Regions from separate parts of the Pseudomonas sp. TZ252 genome, predicted to be linked through region 1. Evidence: predicted binding sites of a transcription regulator. Region 1 holds the regulator's gene; the other holds the start of a gene.
The links. The regulator sigma-54, encoded in region 1, starts transcription at its own class of promoters, with help from an activator protein. The targets are predictions, from matches to a motif close to ANTGGCATNNANNTTGCTNT.
Positions count from the first base shown of each region.

Region 1 (8,485 bases):
CGGCGCCGCGCAGGCCGACGGCCTGAAGCTTCATCAGGACGATGTCGCGGATCATCTCTTCCGGCAGCTGGGTATGCACGCGCAGCGGAAACGCGACGTTCTCGAAGACGTCGAGATCGGTGAACAGCGCCCCGCTCTGGAACAGCACACCGAACTGCTTGCGCATGTCGAACAGGTCGCCGCGCGAAAGCTGCGGCAGGTTCTGCCCGTTGACCCAGACCTCCCCCTTCGAAGGACGCAACTGGGAGGCGATCAGCCGCAGCAACGTGGTCTTGCCGCAACCGGACGGGCCCATGATGCCGGTCACCTTTCCGCGCGGGATACGCACATCGATGTTGTCGAAAATCGCCCGCGATCCGCGCTTGAAGGTCAGGCCCTTCAACTCGACCGCGTAGGCACTATCGGTGCTCATCAGGACTCCTTGCGATGCGACCCGTCCATGCTGGACGCCTTGCCCCGTTGCAAAGGCACGCATCCCGGAGGGGTCGAATGGGCGCGGACTATAGCACTGCGGCGGGTTCTGGCCCAAGGCCTGGCACCGTGCCGTTCAGCTTGGATTCAGCTTGTTCGGAGCGTTCTCTCAGCCCTTTAGGACATATCGCACACTTCAGGTTCACTACGGACAGAAAAAAATCGCGTCGACGTCGAATATATCGACATTTATGCAGTCATAGCGCGGAGTGCAGATAACGGCGGCGTAACAGAGCATTGCAGTCCATACAACATTGCGCCGCGGGGGATGCGGACCGACTTCACAGCATGGCTGGTGTAAGCGGGGCACGCTTTCCCGTTATAATCCCGCCTTTAATCCAGGCGCCACATTCGTTGAACATGAGCCAGAACCTCGATTTCATCCATTCCGCCCAGCGCACCATCGGCCTCGAGCGCGACGCGGTAGACAGCCTGCTGGCGCGGATTGGCGACGATTTCGTCAAGGCCTGCGAACTGCTGCTGGCCGGCAAGGGCCGGGTCGTCGTCGTCGGCATGGGCAAGTCCGGTCACATCGGCAAGAAGATCGCCGCTACCCTGGCCAGCACCGGCACCCCCTCCTTCTTCGTGCATCCGGCCGAGGCCAGCCATGGCGACATGGGCATGATCACCAAGGACGACGTGGTCCTCGCCCTGTCCAACTCCGGCTCGACTGCCGAAATCGTCACCCTGTTGCCTCTGATCAAGCGCCTGGGCATCACCCTGATCAGCATGACCGGTAACCCCGAGTCGCCCCTGGCCAAGGCTGCGGAAGTGAACCTGGACGCCAGTGTCGGCCAGGAAGCCTGCCCACTGAACCTGGCCCCGACCTCCTCCACCACCGTAACCCTGGTCCTCGGCGACGCCCTGGCGATCGCCCTGCTCGAAGCCCGCGGCTTTACCGCGGAAGACTTCGCCTTCTCGCACCCGGGCGGTGCGCTGGGCCGCCGACTGCTGCTGAAGGTGGAAGACGTCATGCACGTTGGCGAAGGGCTGCCGCAGGTGCTGCTCGGCACCTCGCTGACCGGCGCGCTGATGGAAATGACCCGCAAGGGCCTGGGCATGACCGTAGTGCTCGACGAACATGGCAAGCTTGCCGGCATTTTCACCGATGGCGACCTGCGTCGCGCCCTGGATCGGGGCATCGACGTCCGCCAGGTCACCATCGACCAGGTGATGACCGTCCACGGCAAGACCGTCCGCGCCGAGATCCTCGCCGCGGAAGCCCTGAAGATCATGGAAGACAACAAGATCGGCGCACTGGTGGTGGTCGACGCGGACGACCGTCCGGTCGGCGCCCTGAACATGCACGACCTGTTGCGCGCAGGAGTGATGTAATGAGCGATACCCATTCGGCCGCGGAACTCCCGGTCCGGGCCAGCCGGATACGCCTGGCGATTTTCGACGTCGACGGCGTGCTGACCGACGGCAAGCTGTATTTCCTCGTCGACGGCAGCGAGTTCAAGACCTTCAACACCCTGGACGGACATGGCATCAAGATGCTCATCGCCTCCGGCGTGCGCACCGCCATCATCACCGGCCGCGACACTCCGGTGGTCGAACGGCGCGCGCGCAACCTGGGCATCCAGCATCTCTATCAGGGCCGGGAAGACAAGCTCGCCGTCCTCGACGAACTTCTCGGCGAACTCGGACTAGGCTATGAGCAAGTCGCCTACCTTGGCGACGACCTGCCCGATCTGCCGGTGATCCGCCGCGTCGGCCTGGGCATGGCGGTAGCCAGTGCCGACCCGTTCGTGCGCCAGCATGCCCATGGCGTCACCGCGGCCCGCGGCGGCGAAGGCGCCGCCCGCGAGTTCTGCGAACTGATCATGCGCGCCCAGGGTACGCTCGAAGCCGCCCAGAGCGCCTATCTGTAGAGCCGACCATGCCGAAGACACTACGCCAGAAACTGCTGCTCGCCCTGATCGCCCTGTTGCTGATCGTCGCGGGCTACTACTGGAACGTCGGGCTCGAGCTGTTCAACGAACAGCCGACCCGTCCCGGCCAGGACAATACCATCGACTACTATGCCGAGAATGCCCATAGCCTCCAGTACCAGGAGGACGGCAGCCTCGACTACGAGATGACCGCGGTGAAGCTGGAGCACCAGAAAGCCACGGACATCACTTTCGTCACCACCCCCGACCTGCTGCTCTTCCGTGGCAACGTGCAACCCTGGCACATCCAGAGCGCCCGCGCCGAAGTCGGACCGAAAGGCAAGGAGGTCGAACTCATCGACGACGTGCGCGTCGCACGTACCGATGCCAAGGGCCAACCAAGCATCCTGACCACCACTCGGCTGACCGTATTCCCCGACAAGAATTATGCACAGACCGAGCAAGCCGTTAAAATCGACGCGGCCAATGGAGTGACGACGGCTGTTGGAATGAAAGCGTATCTGAAAGACAGCCGGATGCACCTGCTGTCCAACGTAAGAGGTCAGCATGAGGTTCGTTAATACCCTCCCCCTTATTTTCGGTCTGACTGCCGCCCTCGGCAGCTCCATGGCCTTGGCCCTGCCTTCGGACCGCGAACAACCGATCCGCGTCCAGGCCGACAGCGCCGAACTGGACGACAAGCAGGGCGTCGCGGTCTACCGCGGCGACGTCGTGGTGACCCAGGGCAGCACCAAGCTGACCGGCAACACCGTGACCCTGAAGCAGGACAAGAACGGCGACATCGAGGTCGTGACCTCAGTCGGCAAGCCTGCCTACTACGAGCAGAAACCCGCTCCGGACAAGGACGTGACCAAGGCCTATGGCCTGACCATCCAGTACTTCGTCACGCAGAACCGGGTCGTGCTGATCGACCAGGCCAAGGTGATCCAGGAAGGCAACACCTTCGAAGGCGAGAAGATCGTCTACGACACCCAGCGCCAGATCGTCAACGCGGGTCGTGCCACCGGCTCCCAGGTGACCAGCCCGCGCCCGCGCATCGACATGGTCATCCAGCCGAAGAAAAAGGCCCAGTAATGGCAACGCTCAAAGCCCAGCACCTGGCCAAAAGCTATAAAGGCCGGCAAGTCGTCCGCGACGTCAGCATGTCCATCGATAGCGGGCAGATCGTCGGCCTGCTCGGTCCGAACGGTGCCGGCAAGACCACCTGCTTCTACATGATCGTCGGCCTGGTCCAGGCCGACCAGGGCGTGGTCCGCATCGACGAGCAGAACGTCACCCACCTGCCGATGCACGGGCGCGCCCGGGCCGGCATCGGCTACCTGCCGCAGGAAGCCTCGATCTTCCGCAAGCTGTCGGTATCCGACAACATCATGGCGATCCTCGAGACCCGCAGCGACCTCGATCGCAACGGTCGCAAGGAAGCCCTGGAAGGCCTGCTGCAGGAATTCCACATCCACCACATCCGCGACAACCTCGGCATGAGCCTGTCCGGCGGCGAACGACGCCGGGTGGAAATCGCCCGCGCCCTGGCCAGCGCGCCGAAATTCATCCTCCTCGACGAGCCCTTCGCCGGCGTGGACCCGATCTCGGTCGGCGACATCAAGCAGATCATCCATCACCTCAAGGCGAAGGGTATCGGCATCCTCATCACCGACCACAACGTCCGCGAGACCCTGGACATCTGTGAAACGGCGTATATCGTCAATGATGGGCAGTTGATCGCGGAAGGGGATGCCGAGAGCATCCTCGCCAACGACCTGGTCAAGGAAGTCTACCTGGGGCACGAGTTCCGCCTCTGAAGAAATCTCCTAGCGCGCCCTCCGGCCTCGCCGGAGCGGTTCCGCTCGCCCGCGGTTTCGCAACCACGAGTGCCGCCTGGAGCGGATGATTTATTCAGAGCAACCCTAGGCAAAGTACGAAAATTCAGGCATATAATTTGCTTCCTGGCGGTGCCGCCACCTCGGCACCCGTAGTAGTGGATGGTGCCATCCGGTACCAGCGAATAAGGTACTAAGCCCTCAGCCATGAAACCATCGCTAGTCCTCAAGATGGGCCAGCAGCTGACGATGACGCCGCAGCTGCAACAGGCCATACGCCTCCTCCAGCTATCCACCCTGGACCTCCAGCAGGAAATCCAGGAAGCGCTGGAATCCAATCCCATGCTCGAACGCCAGGAAGACGGCGACGATTTCGACAACAGCGACCCTCTCGCCGATGGCGCCGAACAGGCGGCCAGCGCGCCCCAGGAGAGCCCTCTCCAGGAAAGCGCCACGCCCAGCGTCGAAAGCCTCGACGACGACCAGTGGAGCGAACGCATACCCAGCGAGTTGCCGGTGGATACCGCCTGGGAAGACATCTACCAGACCAGCGCCAGCAGCCTGCCCAGCAACGACGATGACGAGTGGGACTTCACCGCGCGCACCAGCAGCGGCGAGAGCCTGCACAGCCACCTGCTCTGGCAGGTCAACCTGGCACCGATGTCGGACACCGATCGGATGATCGCGGTGACCATCATCGATAGCATCAACAACGATGGCTACCTCGAAGAGTCCCTCGAAGAAATCCTCGCCGCCATCGATCCGGAACTGGACGTCGAGCTCGACGAAGTGGAAGTCGTGCTGCGCCGCATCCAGCAACTGGAACCCGCCGGCATCGGCGCCCGCAACCTGCGCGAGTGCCTGCTGCTGCAACTGCGCCAGTTGCCGTCCACCACGCCCTGGCTGAACGAAGCGCTGCGCCTGGTATCCGACTACCTCGACCTGCTCGGCGGCCGCGACTACAGCCAATTGATGCGGCGCATGAAGCTCAAGGAAGACGAACTGCGCCAGGTCATCGAGCTGATCCAGTGCCTGCATCCCCGGCCCGGTTCGCAGATCGAATCGAGCGAAGCCGAATACATCGTCCCCGACGTCATCGTGCGCAAGGACAACGAGCGCTGGCTGGTCGAGCTGAACCAGGAGGCGATGCCACGCCTGCGCGTCAACGCCACCTACGCCGGCATGGTCCGCCGCGCCGACAGCAGCGCCGACAATACCTTCATGCGCAACCAGTTGCAGGAAGCCCGCTGGTTCATCAAGAGCCTGCAGAGCCGCAACGAAACGCTGATGAAGGTCGCCACCCAGATCGTCGAGCACCAGCGCGGTTTCCTCGACTACGGCGAAGAAGCCATGAAGCCGCTGGTCCTGCACGACATCGCCGAAGCGGTGGGCATGCACGAATCGACCATTTCGCGGGTCACCACGCAGAAATACATGCATACGCCGCGCGGCATTTTCGAGCTGAAATATTTCTTTTCAAGTCACGTCAGTACCGCCGAAGGCGGGGAATGCTCGTCCACCGCGATCCGCGCGATCATCAAGAAACTGGTGGCCGCGGAAAATGCGAAAAAGCCATTGAGCGACAGCAAGATCGCTGGTTTACTGGAGGCACAGGGCATTCAAGTGGCTCGCCGCACCGTCGCCAAATACCGCGAATCCCTGGGCATAGCCCCTTCGAGCGAGCGCAAGCGACTGGTGTGACGTTGATCCACGCCAAGGTGTTCCGGAGGCAGGTTGCTAACCTGCCACTTACACACGGGCAACAAGGAGAACGCGGTATGCAAGTCAACATCAGTGGCCATCAACTGGATGTGACCGACGCCCTGCGCGACTATGTCGGCGAGAAACTGAGCCGTCTGGAGCGCCATTTCGACAAGATCACCAATGTTCAGGTGATCATGGAGGTCGAGAAACTGAAGCAGAAGATCGAAGCCACCCTGCGCATCGCCGGTGGCGAGATCGTAGCCAATGCGGAACATGAGGACATGTACGCGGCCATCGACCTGCTGATCGACAAACTCGACCGTCAACTGATCAAACACAAAGAGAAGTATCTCGAACGGCAGCAAGGCGTAGGCGCCCGCTGATCTCCCCTCCCCTATGATCCGACTTGAGCAAATCCTGACCCCCGGCCGTTCCCTCGTGAACGTGCCGGGCGGCAGCAAGAAACGCGTACTCGAACAAATCGCCAACCTGGTAGCCAGGGAGCTGCCGGAGTTCGACGCCCAGACCATCTTCGAAAACCTGGTGGCCCGGGAAAAACTCGGTTCCACCGGCTTCGGCAATGGCATCGCCATTCCGCACTGCCGCCTGTCTGGCTGCCAGAGCCCCATCAGCGCCGTGCTGCACCTGGATGCTCCCGTGGACTTCGACGCGCTGGACGGCGCGCCGGTCGACCTGCTCTTCGTCCTGCTGGTACCGGAGGCCGCGACCGAAGAACATCTCGAACTGCTCCGGCAGATCGCCGCCATGCTCGACCGTGCCGACGTACGCGACCGCCTGCGCAGCGCTCCCACCGCCGAAGCGCTTTATCAGATCGTGGTAGACGTACAGAACGGGCAATGACATGCGCCTGATCATCGTCAGTGGCCGCTCGGGCTCGGGCAAGAGCACCGCCCTGAACGTCCTCGAAGACAACGGCTTCTATTGCATCGACAACCTTCCCGCCAGCCTGCTTCCCGACCTGGCGCAGCGCGCCCTGTTGCACACGGAGCTACTGCAGCCACAGGTGGCGGTGTCGATCGACGCCCGCAACCTGCCCAGCCAGTTGCAGCGCTTCCCCGAACTGTTGCAGGAAGTGCGGGACAACCACATCAACTGCGATGTGCTGTATCTCGACGCCGACGACGAGACGCTGCTCAAACGATTCTCGGAAACCCGCCGGCGCCACCCGCTGACCACCGACACCCGTTCGCTGGCGGAGGCGATTGGCGACGAGAGCCAATTGCTCGGACCGATCGCCGACCTCGCCGACCTGAAGCTGGACACCACCAGCCTCAACCTCTATCAGCTGCGCGACACCATCAAACTGCGCCTGTTGAACAAGCCGGAGCCCGGCACCGCGTTCCTCGTCGAATCCTTTGGCTTCAAGCGCGGCATGCCAGTCGACGCCGACCTGGTGTTCGATGTGCGCTGCCTGCCGAACCCCTACTGGAAGCCCGAGTTGCGCGATCATTCGGGGCTGGAGCCGGAAGTCCGCGAGTATCTGGCCGCCCAGCCGGACGTCGAGGAAATGTACCAGGACATCGTCGGCTACCTGAACAAATGGCTGCCGCGCTTCGCCGCCAGTAACCGCTCATATGTAACAGTTGCGATAGGCTGTACCGGCGGGCACCATCGTTCGGTCTACCTCGCCGAGCGGATTGGCGCTGCACTCAGGGATTCCCTGAAGAACGTGCAGATTCGCCACCGCGATCTCAGCAGCTAGCCCATAACAAGAAGGACAGACTCCCCAAGATGCCCGCCCTCGAGATCACCATCATCAACAAGCTCGGTCTGCACGCCCGCGCGGCCGCCAAGTTCGTCGGCGTCGCGGGGCGCTACCCTTGCCAGGTCCGGGTCGGCCGCAATCCTGAAAGCTGCGTCGACGGCAAGAGCATCATGGCCGTGATGATGCTGGCTGCCGGCAAGGGCACCAACCTGCACCTGCATACCGAAGGCGAACAGGAAGACGAGGCGTTGAACGCGCTGGTCGAACTGATCAACAACAGGTTCGACGAGGGCGAGTAGGCTCTTCCCAGCGACAGCGAAAAAGCCGCCAACTGGCGGCTTTTCCTTTCCGGCGATTGCGGCCGGCGTCAATTCAGCGCGCGTCGGATGAATCCCCTAGCCCAGCGCGGTATCCAGCACCATCATCAGGCAGAAACCGAACACCAGGCCCAGCGTAGCCTCGGCGGCATGTCCCTGGCGGTGGGACTCGGGAATGATCTCGTGGGTGACCACGAAGAGCATCGCTCCCGCCGCGGCGGCCAGCCCCCAGGGCAGGAGCAGCGCGGAGAGGCCGACCAGCCAGGCGCAGAGCACCGCGAACAGCGGCTCGACCAGGCCCGACGCGGCACCGACCAGCATCGCCTTGAAACGCGACATACCGACTCCGGCCAGCACCAGCGCCACCACCAGACCTTCCGGCACATCCTGCAGAGCGATGCCCAGGGCGAGGCCGTTGGCCTCGTCCAGGCCGGCACCGGCCGACACGCCAACCGCCATGCCTTCGGGGATGTTGTGCAGGACGATGGCCGTGACGAACAGCAGGATGCGCGGGGGAATGCCACCGGACAGTGGCGCGCCCTCGCAACCGGGATG
Region 1 covers NZ_CM148566.1:1,172,665-1,181,149, forward strand. The annotation lists gene ACYAF3_RS05450 (ATP-binding cassette domain-containing protein) at 1-412, opposite strand, end outside; gene kdsD (arabinose-5-phosphate isomerase KdsD) at 826-1,806, shown strand; gene ACYAF3_RS05460 (KdsC family phosphatase) at 1,806-2,345, shown strand; gene lptC (LPS export ABC transporter periplasmic protein LptC) at 2,354-2,926, shown strand; gene lptA (lipopolysaccharide transport periplasmic protein LptA) at 2,913-3,440, shown strand; gene lptB (LPS export ABC transporter ATP-binding protein) at 3,440-4,165, shown strand; gene ACYAF3_RS05480 (RNA polymerase factor sigma-54) at 4,391-5,884, shown strand; gene hpf (ribosome hibernation-promoting factor, HPF/YfiA family) at 5,962-6,270, shown strand; gene ptsN (PTS IIA-like nitrogen regulatory protein PtsN) at 6,284-6,748, shown strand; gene rapZ (RNase adapter RapZ) at 6,750-7,610, shown strand; gene ACYAF3_RS05500 (HPr family phosphocarrier protein) at 7,640-7,912, shown strand; gene ACYAF3_RS05505 (ZIP family metal transporter) at 8,009-8,485, opposite strand, start outside.

Region 2 (8,485 bases), 1.1 Mb from region 1:
GCCAACGACCAGTTGTTCAACGCCAGCGACTATGACGACCTGGTGGTCGCCTACCGCCAGGGCGCGCCGGTGTTCCTCAAGGACGTGGCGCGGATCGTCTCGGCGCCCGAGGACGACTACGTGCAGGCCTGGCCGAACGGTGTGCCCGGGGTGGCACTGGTGATCCTCCGCCAGCCTGGGGCGAACATCGTCGATACCGCCGACGCGATCCAGGCCGCATTGCCGCGCCTGCGCGAGATGCTCCCGGCGACCATCGAGGTAGACGTGCTCAACGATCGCACCCGGACCATCCGCTCGTCGCTGCACGAGGTCGAACTGACCCTGCTGCTGACCATTGGCCTGGTGGTGCTGGTGATGGGCCTGTTCCTCCGCCAGCTGTCGGCGACCCTGATCGTCGCCACGGTGCTGGCGGTGTCCCTGAGCGCCAGCTTCGCGGCGATGTACGTGCTCGGCTTCACCCTCAACAACCTGACCCTGGTGGCGCTGATCATCGCCGTCGGCTTCATCGTCGACGACGCCATCGTGGTCGTGGAGAACATCCACCGACACCTGGAAGCGGGCGCCTCGAAGGTCGAGGCGGCGCTCAAGGGCGCGGCGGAGATCGGCTTTACCGTGATTTCCATCAGCTTCTCGCTGATCGCCGCGTTCATTCCCCTGCTGTTCATGGGCGGGATCGTCGGCCGGCTGTTCCGCGAATTCGCGGTCAGCGTGACGGTGGCGATCCTGATCTCGGTGCTCGCTTCGCTGACCCTGGCGCCGATGCTGGCTTCGCGCTTCATGCCGGCATTGCGGCATGCCGACGCGCCGAGAAAGGGCTTCGCCGAATGGCTGACCGGCGGATACGAGCGCGGCCTGCGCTGGGCGCTCGGGCACCAGCGGCTGATGCTGGTCGGCTTCGCCTTTACCGTGCTGGTGGCGGTGGCCGGCTACGTCGGGATTCCCAAGGGTTTCTTCCCCTTGCAGGACACCGCCTTCGTCTTCGGCACGAGCCAGGCTGCCGAGGATATCTCCTACGACGACATGGTCGCCAAGCACCGGCAACTGGCCGAGATCATCGCCAGCGACCCGGCGGTGCAGAGCTACAACCATGCGGTGGGCGTCACCGGCGGTAGCCAGAGCCTGGCCAACGGACGTTTCTGGATCGTCCTCAAGGACCGTGGCGAGCGCGATGTCTCGGTCGGCGAGTTCATCGACCGGCTGCGCCCGCAACTGGCGAAGGTGCCGGGAATCATGCTCTACCTGCGCGCGGCGCAGGACATCAACCTCAGTTCCGGACCCTCGCGGACCCAGTACCAGTACGCCCTGCGCAGCAGCGACAGCACCCAGCTGGCGCTCTGGGCGCAACGCCTCACCGAGCGCCTGAAGCAGGTGCCGGGGCTGATGGATGTGTCCAACGACCTGCAGGTCGGCGCCAGCGTCACCGCGCTGGACATCGACCGGGTGGCCGCGGCGCGTTTCGGCCTCAGCGCCGAGGATGTCAGCCAGACCCTCTACGACGCCTTCGGCCAGCGCCAGGTCGGCGAGTACCAGACCGAGGTCAACCAGTACAAGGTGGTCCTCGAACTCGATGCGCGCCAGCGCGGCCGCGCGGAAAGCCTGGACTGGTTCTACCTGCGCTCCCCGCTGAGCGGCGAGATGGTCCCGCTGTCGGCCATCGCCAAGGTCGCGGCGCCGCGCTCCGGGCCGCTGCAGATCAACCACAACGGCATGTTCCCGGCGGTCAACCTGTCCTTCAACCTGGCTGCCGGGGTGTCCCTCGGCGAGGCGGTGCAGGCGGTGCAGCGCGCCCAGGAGGAGATCGGCATGCCCTCGACCATTATCGGCGTGTTCCAGGGCGCGGCGCAGGCCTTCCAGAGCTCGCTGGCCTCGCAACCGCTGCTGATCCTCGCCGCGCTGATCGCGGTGTACATCATCCTCGGCGTGCTCTACGAGAGTTTCGTACATCCGCTGACGATCCTCTCGACCCTGCCCTCGGCGGGGATCGGCGCGGTGTTCCTGCTCTGGGCCTGGGGCCAGGACTTCTCGATCATGGCGCTGATCGGCATCGTGCTGCTGATCGGCATCGTCAAGAAGAACGGCATCCTCATGGTCGACTTCGCCATCGTCGCCCAGCGCGAGCAGGGCATGAGCGCGGAGCAGGCGATCTACCAGGCCTGCCTGACCCGTTTCCGGCCGATCATGATGACCACCCTGGCCGCGCTGCTGGGCGCGATACCCCTGATGATCGGCTTCGGCACCGGTTCCGAGCTGCGCCAGCCTCTGGGCATCGCGGTGGTCGGCGGGCTGCTGGTGAGCCAGGTGCTGACCCTGTTCAGCACGCCGGTGGTATACCTGGCCCTGGAGCGGCTGTTCCACCGGCGCGGGACGACGACCTCGGACGGCGGAACCGCTGGGGCGACGGCGACATGAGGCGTAACGGACGCGGCTTTCCTGGACGGCGGCGCGTGGCTAGGATGCAGGCAGGCATGCGTCCCGCCCGGGATGCGAAGGCGAACAGAGGATCGGGCGATAGATGCGGGTACTGATTGTCGAGGACGAGGCGAAGACGGCGGACTACCTGAACCGTGGCCTCAGCGAACAGGGGTTCACCGTGGACCTGGCGGACAACGGCATCGACGGTCGCCACCTGGCGCTCCATGGCGAGTACGACGTGATCGTGCTCGACGTGATGCTGCCGGGCGTCGACGGCTACGGCGTTCTGCGGGCGTTGCGCGAGCGGCGGCAGACCCCGGTGATCATGCTCACCGCGCGCGAGCGCGTGGAAGACCGGGTGCGCGGGCTGCGCGAGGGCGCCGACGACTACCTGATCAAGCCGTTCTCCTTCCTCGAACTGGTCGCCCGCCTGCAGGCCCTGACCCGGCGCGGCGGCAACCATGAAAGCCATTCGCAGATGCGCATCGCCGACCTGTCCATCGACCTGCTCAGCCGCAAGGTCTTCCGTGGCAACACCCGTCTGGAGCTGACTGCCAAGGAGTACGCGCTGCTCTGCGTGCTGGCCCAGCGCAGCGGCGAGATCCTGTCGAAGACGGCGATCGCCGAACTGGTCTGGGACATCAACTTCGATACCGACACCAATGTCGTGGAGGTGGCGATCAAGCGCCTGCGCGCCAAGCTCGACGGTCCGTTCGAGAACAAGCTGCTGCATACCATCCGGGGCATGGGCTACGTCCTGGAGAACCGTGCGCTGGCGGAGTCGGGCTGAGGTGGGCATGTCCTTGTCGACCCGCCTGGCGGGAATGTTCGCCGGCGCCGCGGTGGTGATCTTCGCCCTCATCGGCACCATGCTCTATTGCATCCTCGACCGCCAGACCGAGCGCCTGCAGCAGGGCGAGGTGGACGTGCGCTTCAACATGGTCTCGCGGATGCTCGACCATCCCGACCTGGCCGAGCGCTGGCCGCACCTGCAGGGCAAGCTGGACAACCTGAGCCAGGAGTACGAGCTGATCCGTTTCTGGATCGACAGCGACGACCCGCGCTATCACTACGGGCGCTTCAGCGAACCGGTGCAGCGGCTGATCGCCGATGGCGCCGGCCGCTACGAATTGGAGTTGCCGGAGCACCGGTACGCGCTGACTGCGCGGGTCGGCGTGTTGCCGGCGCGCGAGGGGCGGCCGCGGCTGACCTACGTCACCGCCATCGATAGCGCGGCGTTCCATGAGGCGCGGACCTCCACCCTGAAATGGCTGCTCGGCCTGTCCGCCCTCGGTGTGCTGCTGGCCTCGTTGCTTGGCCACTGGATCGCCCGCCTGGGCCTGTGGCCGGTGCATCGGCTGTCCGAGGAGGCCCGGCGGATCAGCCCGCGGCAGTTGTCGCAGCGCTTGCAGCTCTCGCCGCTGCCGGCCGAGCTGCGCGAGCTGGTGGGAGCGTTCAACGGCGCCCTGGACCGCCTGGAGCAGGCCTACGTGCGCCTGGAGTCGTTCAATGCCGACGTCGCCCACGAGCTGCGCACGCCATTGACCAACCTGATCGGCCAGACCCAGGTGGCGTTGTCCCGCGAACGCAGCGGCGAACATTACGAAGAGGTCCTGCAATCCAACCTGGAGGAGCTGGAGCGGCTGCGGGCGATCGTCAACGACATGCTGTTCCTCGCCCGCGCCGACCAGGGACGCCTGGCCTGCGAGCGCGAGGAAACCTCGCTGGCCGGCGAGATCGCCACCACGGTGGATTTCCTCGAGGTGATCTTCGACGAGGCCGGGGTCGGCATTGAGGTGCGTGGCGAGGCCCGCGCGCTGGTCGAGCGCGCCCTGTTCCAGCGGGCGGTGACCAACCTGCTGTACAACGCCGCCCAGCACACCGCCGCCGGCGGCACGCTGCGGGTCGGCGTCGAGCGGCGCGGCGACGAAGTGCGGGTGGCGGTGAGCAACCCCGGCGTGCCGATCGCCGACGAGCACCGCAGGCACCTGTTCGAACGCTTCTATCGGGTCGACGCGGCGCGCAGCAACAGCGAGGCCAACCACGGCCTCGGCCTGTCCATCGTCAAGGCGGTGGCGAGCATGCACGGCGGTTCGGTGTTCGTCGACAGCGCGGACGGCTGGAACACCTTCGGCTTCACCGTGCTGAGCCCTGAGCGGCGCGGGCCCGGCGACCGCTTGCCGCTGGGCGAGGGCGATCCGGCGCTGTCCTGAGCGGGCCTTCAGGCGTCGTGCGGCGGGCGGGTCTTCTGGCGGAGGATATAGATGCTGACCAGTACCGCGCTGGTCAGCATGAAGCCCTGGGCCCAGGGGCGTCGGACCAGGTAGCAGGAAAGGGCGATGCTGGCCCACATCAGGCCGATGGCGTAGACCTTGCCCTTGAGCGGGATGCCTTCGCCGTCGAGATAGTCGCGGATCCACGGGCCGAGCCGTGGATGGCCAACCAGCCAGTGGTAGAAGCGCGGCGAGCTGCGCATGAAGCAGGCCGCCGCGAGGAGCAGGAAAGGCGTGGTCGGCAGCACCGGCAGGAAGATGCCGATCACGCCCAGGGCTACGCTTAGGAAACCCACGGCCTGGAGGCTATAGCGCACCCAGGCGCGAGCGCTCGGGCGAATTTCCCGCTGCGCCACCGCGGCGCTCCTTAGTGCGTGCGCGGCTTGAGCAGGGCGGGCTTTTCTTCCGGCGCCTGGCAGAGCAGGAACAGGTTGGTCAGCAGGTCGGGAATCTGCGCGACCATGTCGTCCACCAGGTGGCGGTCGCGGGCGATCTCGTCGAACTCGGGCTGCTCGTCGAACAGGCCGGAGCCGACCATGATAGGCAGCAGCAGCTCGCTGACTTCCTCCTCGGCCTGCTCGAACCAGACTTCCTCGCGAAGGAACACGCCTTCCATGAAGCCGATGCACCAGCCGCGCAGGTCGGAGTCGTCCGGCTCGTCGCCGAGGTCGAGGTCGCAGGGCAGCTCGAGGTCTTCGTCGCTGGCCAGCACGCGGGTGATGTGCGCCTTGAGCTGCTCGAGGGAAGTCTCGATCTCCTGGCGCTCCTCATCGCTGCGGTAGTGCGGCGGTTCGGCGAACAGGGCGTCGATCCACTCCCGCTCCGGCACCTGCTCCGGGCAGATGGAGAGGGCGGTCAGGTAGCCGTGGGTCGCCACGTAGTCCAGCGCTTCTTCGTGCAGGTCATCGGCATCGAGGAAGGCTTGCAGACGGGACAGTTTTTCGGCGAAGGACATCAGGGTACTACCTCGGGAGGGATGCGGCTCTGGATTGTAGTCCAGACGGGACCTGCGGGCAAAGCGAGCGTGCCTGCTGCGGCGCCCTGGCGAGCGTTTCACGGACGCTCTCGGCGAAGTTGGCCCGGACCTTGCTCCATCCCTTGCGCAAGCCACGATGCAATCCCTTCGCAAATGGAGAATTCCCATGGCCGTCGCCCCTGGTGTGTTGTTGCCGCCGACGCCTGATGTAAAGCCCAAGGCCGCTGCGCCGAAGAGCCAGCAGAAAACGCCTGAGCCCAGTAACGACAAGACTTCCAGCTTCTCCGACATGTATGCCAAGGAGACCGCGAAGAAGCCCGCCGAGCGCGCCGACGGTCCCGCGAAGGGTTCGCGGGACAAGCCACGGGACGCCGGCAAGGACGCCGTCGAAGCGCAGCCGACGGATGCCGCCAGGCAGCCGGCCGTTGCCGAAGACGGCAAGCCTTTGCCGGCCGACGGCCAGGCCAAGGCCGACGGCGAAGATAAAGTCGAAACGCCGGTCGATCCGCTGCAACTGCTCGGCCTCGGCGGCGCCGTGCCGATGCTCGACGAGAATACCCAGGCGACTTTGCTGCCGCCGGCCGTGCCGACGGCCAGCAGTGCTCCTGCCAGCCTGACCGAAGCCAGCAGCGACCCGACCCTGGTCAAGCTCAACGGCGTTCCGGCAGTGAACATGGCCCTGGAGCAAGGCGCCCAGGACGCCGCGCAGACGGCGAAAGGCGGGCCGGCGAAGAGCGCCGATCCCCGCCAGGCGAACCTCGGCGATACCCTTGCCGGCCTGACCTCGGATTCCTTGACCAAGGCCGTCGACGGCAAGGCGCTCGAGGCCCAGTTGCAGCAGACCGCCGAGCCGGCCGTCGCCAGCGCCGCCTCCGAGAGCCTGCTGGAGAGCAAGGCGGAACCCCGCGGTGAACCTTTCGCGGCCAAGCTCAACGGGCTGACTCAGGCCATGGCGCAACAGGCCCTGACCAACCGTCCGGTGAACGGCACGGTGCCCGGCCAGCCGGTGGCGATGCAGCAGAACGGCTGGAGCGAGGCGGTGGTGGACCGGGTGATGTGGATGTCCAGCCAGAACCTGAAGTCGGCGGAGATCCAGCTCGACCCCGCCGAGCTGGGACGCCTGGACGTGCGCATCCACATGACCGCCGACCAGACCCAGGTGACCTTCGCCAGTCCCAACGCCGGCGTTCGCGACGCCCTGGAAAGCCAGATGCACCGGCTGCGCGACATGTTCAGCCAGCAGGGCATGAACCAGCTCGACGTGAACGTCTCCGATCAGTCGCTGGCGCGGGGCTGGCAGGGCCAGCAGCAGGGCGAGGGCGGATCGGCGCGCGGACGCGGCTTGGCCGGCGAGGCCTCGGGCGATGAGGAAACCCTCGCCGGAGTCAGCGAGATCCGCAGCCGGCCGGGTGCGTCGGCGGCGCGCGGTCTGGTCGACTACTACGCCTGAGGCGAACGACTGCATTTCCCCTTTGGGCCTCCTGCGGGAGGCCTTTCTTTTTCCGGAGCGGGCAATTTCGCAAAAGACGGGGATGATTTCCTGTGGCCAGGCTGTAATATCCGCGCCGTCTATCATCTCGGACAGCCCTCCGGGGCTGGTCCCAGGAGGCGGGGCGGCGTTGCAGAAATGGCACAACCCTTGCTCTGCCCCTGTGAAACCCTTCATTTGACGCTATAGCGACGGATTTTTGGCATGGCTAAGAAAGAGGCGACACCCGCCGACGCGGGGGCTCCGAGCGGCGGCAAGAGCAAGCTGAAGCTGATCCTGCTGATCGTGGTCGGCCTGCTGCTGGCGATCGGCCTGTCGGTGGGCGGCACCTGGTTCTTCCTCAGCAAGTCGCTGAAGGCCGAGAAGACCGAGGAAGTCGCCAGCGAGGCGGCGAAGCCGGGCAAGCAGCCGGCGCTCTACGAGATCCTGGCGCCGGCCTTCGTCGTCAACTTCAACCAGAACGGCCGGCAGCGCTACATGCAGGTCGGCGTCGCGTTGATGGGGCGCGACAAGGCGCAGATGGACGCATTGCGCGAGCACATGCCGCTGGTTCGCAATAAACTGGTGATGCTGTTCTCGAGTCAGAGTTTCGACTCGCTGGTGACTCCGGTGGGCAAGGAAATGCTCCGCCAGCAGGCGACCGCCGGATTGCAGGAACTGGCCAAGAAGGAAACCGGCCAACTGGCTATCGAACAAGTGTTGTTCACCAATTTCGTGCTGCAGTAGGTATCCCATGGCCGTGCAAGATCTGCTTTCCCAGGATGAAATCGACGCGCTGTTGCACGGCGTCGACGATGGCCTGGTGGAAACCGAAGTCGAGGCGACGCCGGGATCGGTCAAGTCCTATGACCTGACCAGCCAGGACCGCATCGTCCGGGGCCGCATGCCGACCCTGGAGATGATCAACGAGCGTTTCGCCCGCTACACCCGCATCAGCATGTTCAACCTGCTGCGCCGTTCGGCCGACGTCGCGGTCGGCGGCGTGCAGGTGATGAAGTTCGGCGAGTACGTGCACTCGCTGTACGTTCCCACCAGCCTCAACCTGGTGAAGATGAAGCCGCTGCGCGGCACCGCGCTGTTCATCCTCGACGCCAAGCTGGTGTTCAAGCTGGTGGACAACTTCTTCGGCGGCGACGGCCGCCACGCCAAGATCGAGGGCCGCGAGTTCACCCCGACCGAACTGCGGGTGGTGCGGATGGTGCTGGAGCAGGCCTTCGTCGATCTGAAGGAAGCCTGGCAGGCGGTGCTGGAGATGAACTTCGAGTACGTCAACTCGGAGGTCAACCCGGCCATGGCCAACATCGTCAGTCCCAGCGAGGTGGTGGTGGTCTCCAC
Region 2 covers NZ_CM148566.1:68,665-77,149, reverse strand. The annotation lists gene mexN (multidrug efflux RND transporter permease subunit MexN) at 1-2,409, shown strand, start outside; gene ACYAF3_RS00380 (heavy metal response regulator transcription factor) at 2,513-3,202, shown strand; gene ACYAF3_RS00375 (sensor histidine kinase) at 3,180-4,625, shown strand; gene ACYAF3_RS00370 (YbaN family protein) at 4,634-5,041, opposite strand; gene ACYAF3_RS00365 (UPF0149 family protein) at 5,053-5,640, opposite strand; gene ACYAF3_RS00360 (flagellar hook-length control protein FliK) at 5,828-7,111, shown strand; gene fliL (flagellar basal body-associated protein FliL) at 7,355-7,876, shown strand; gene fliM (flagellar motor switch protein FliM) at 7,884-8,485, shown strand, end outside.
Region 2: the regulator sigma-54 is predicted to act here: its motif matches at 5,759-5,778, upstream of ACYAF3_RS00360 (flagellar hook-length control protein FliK).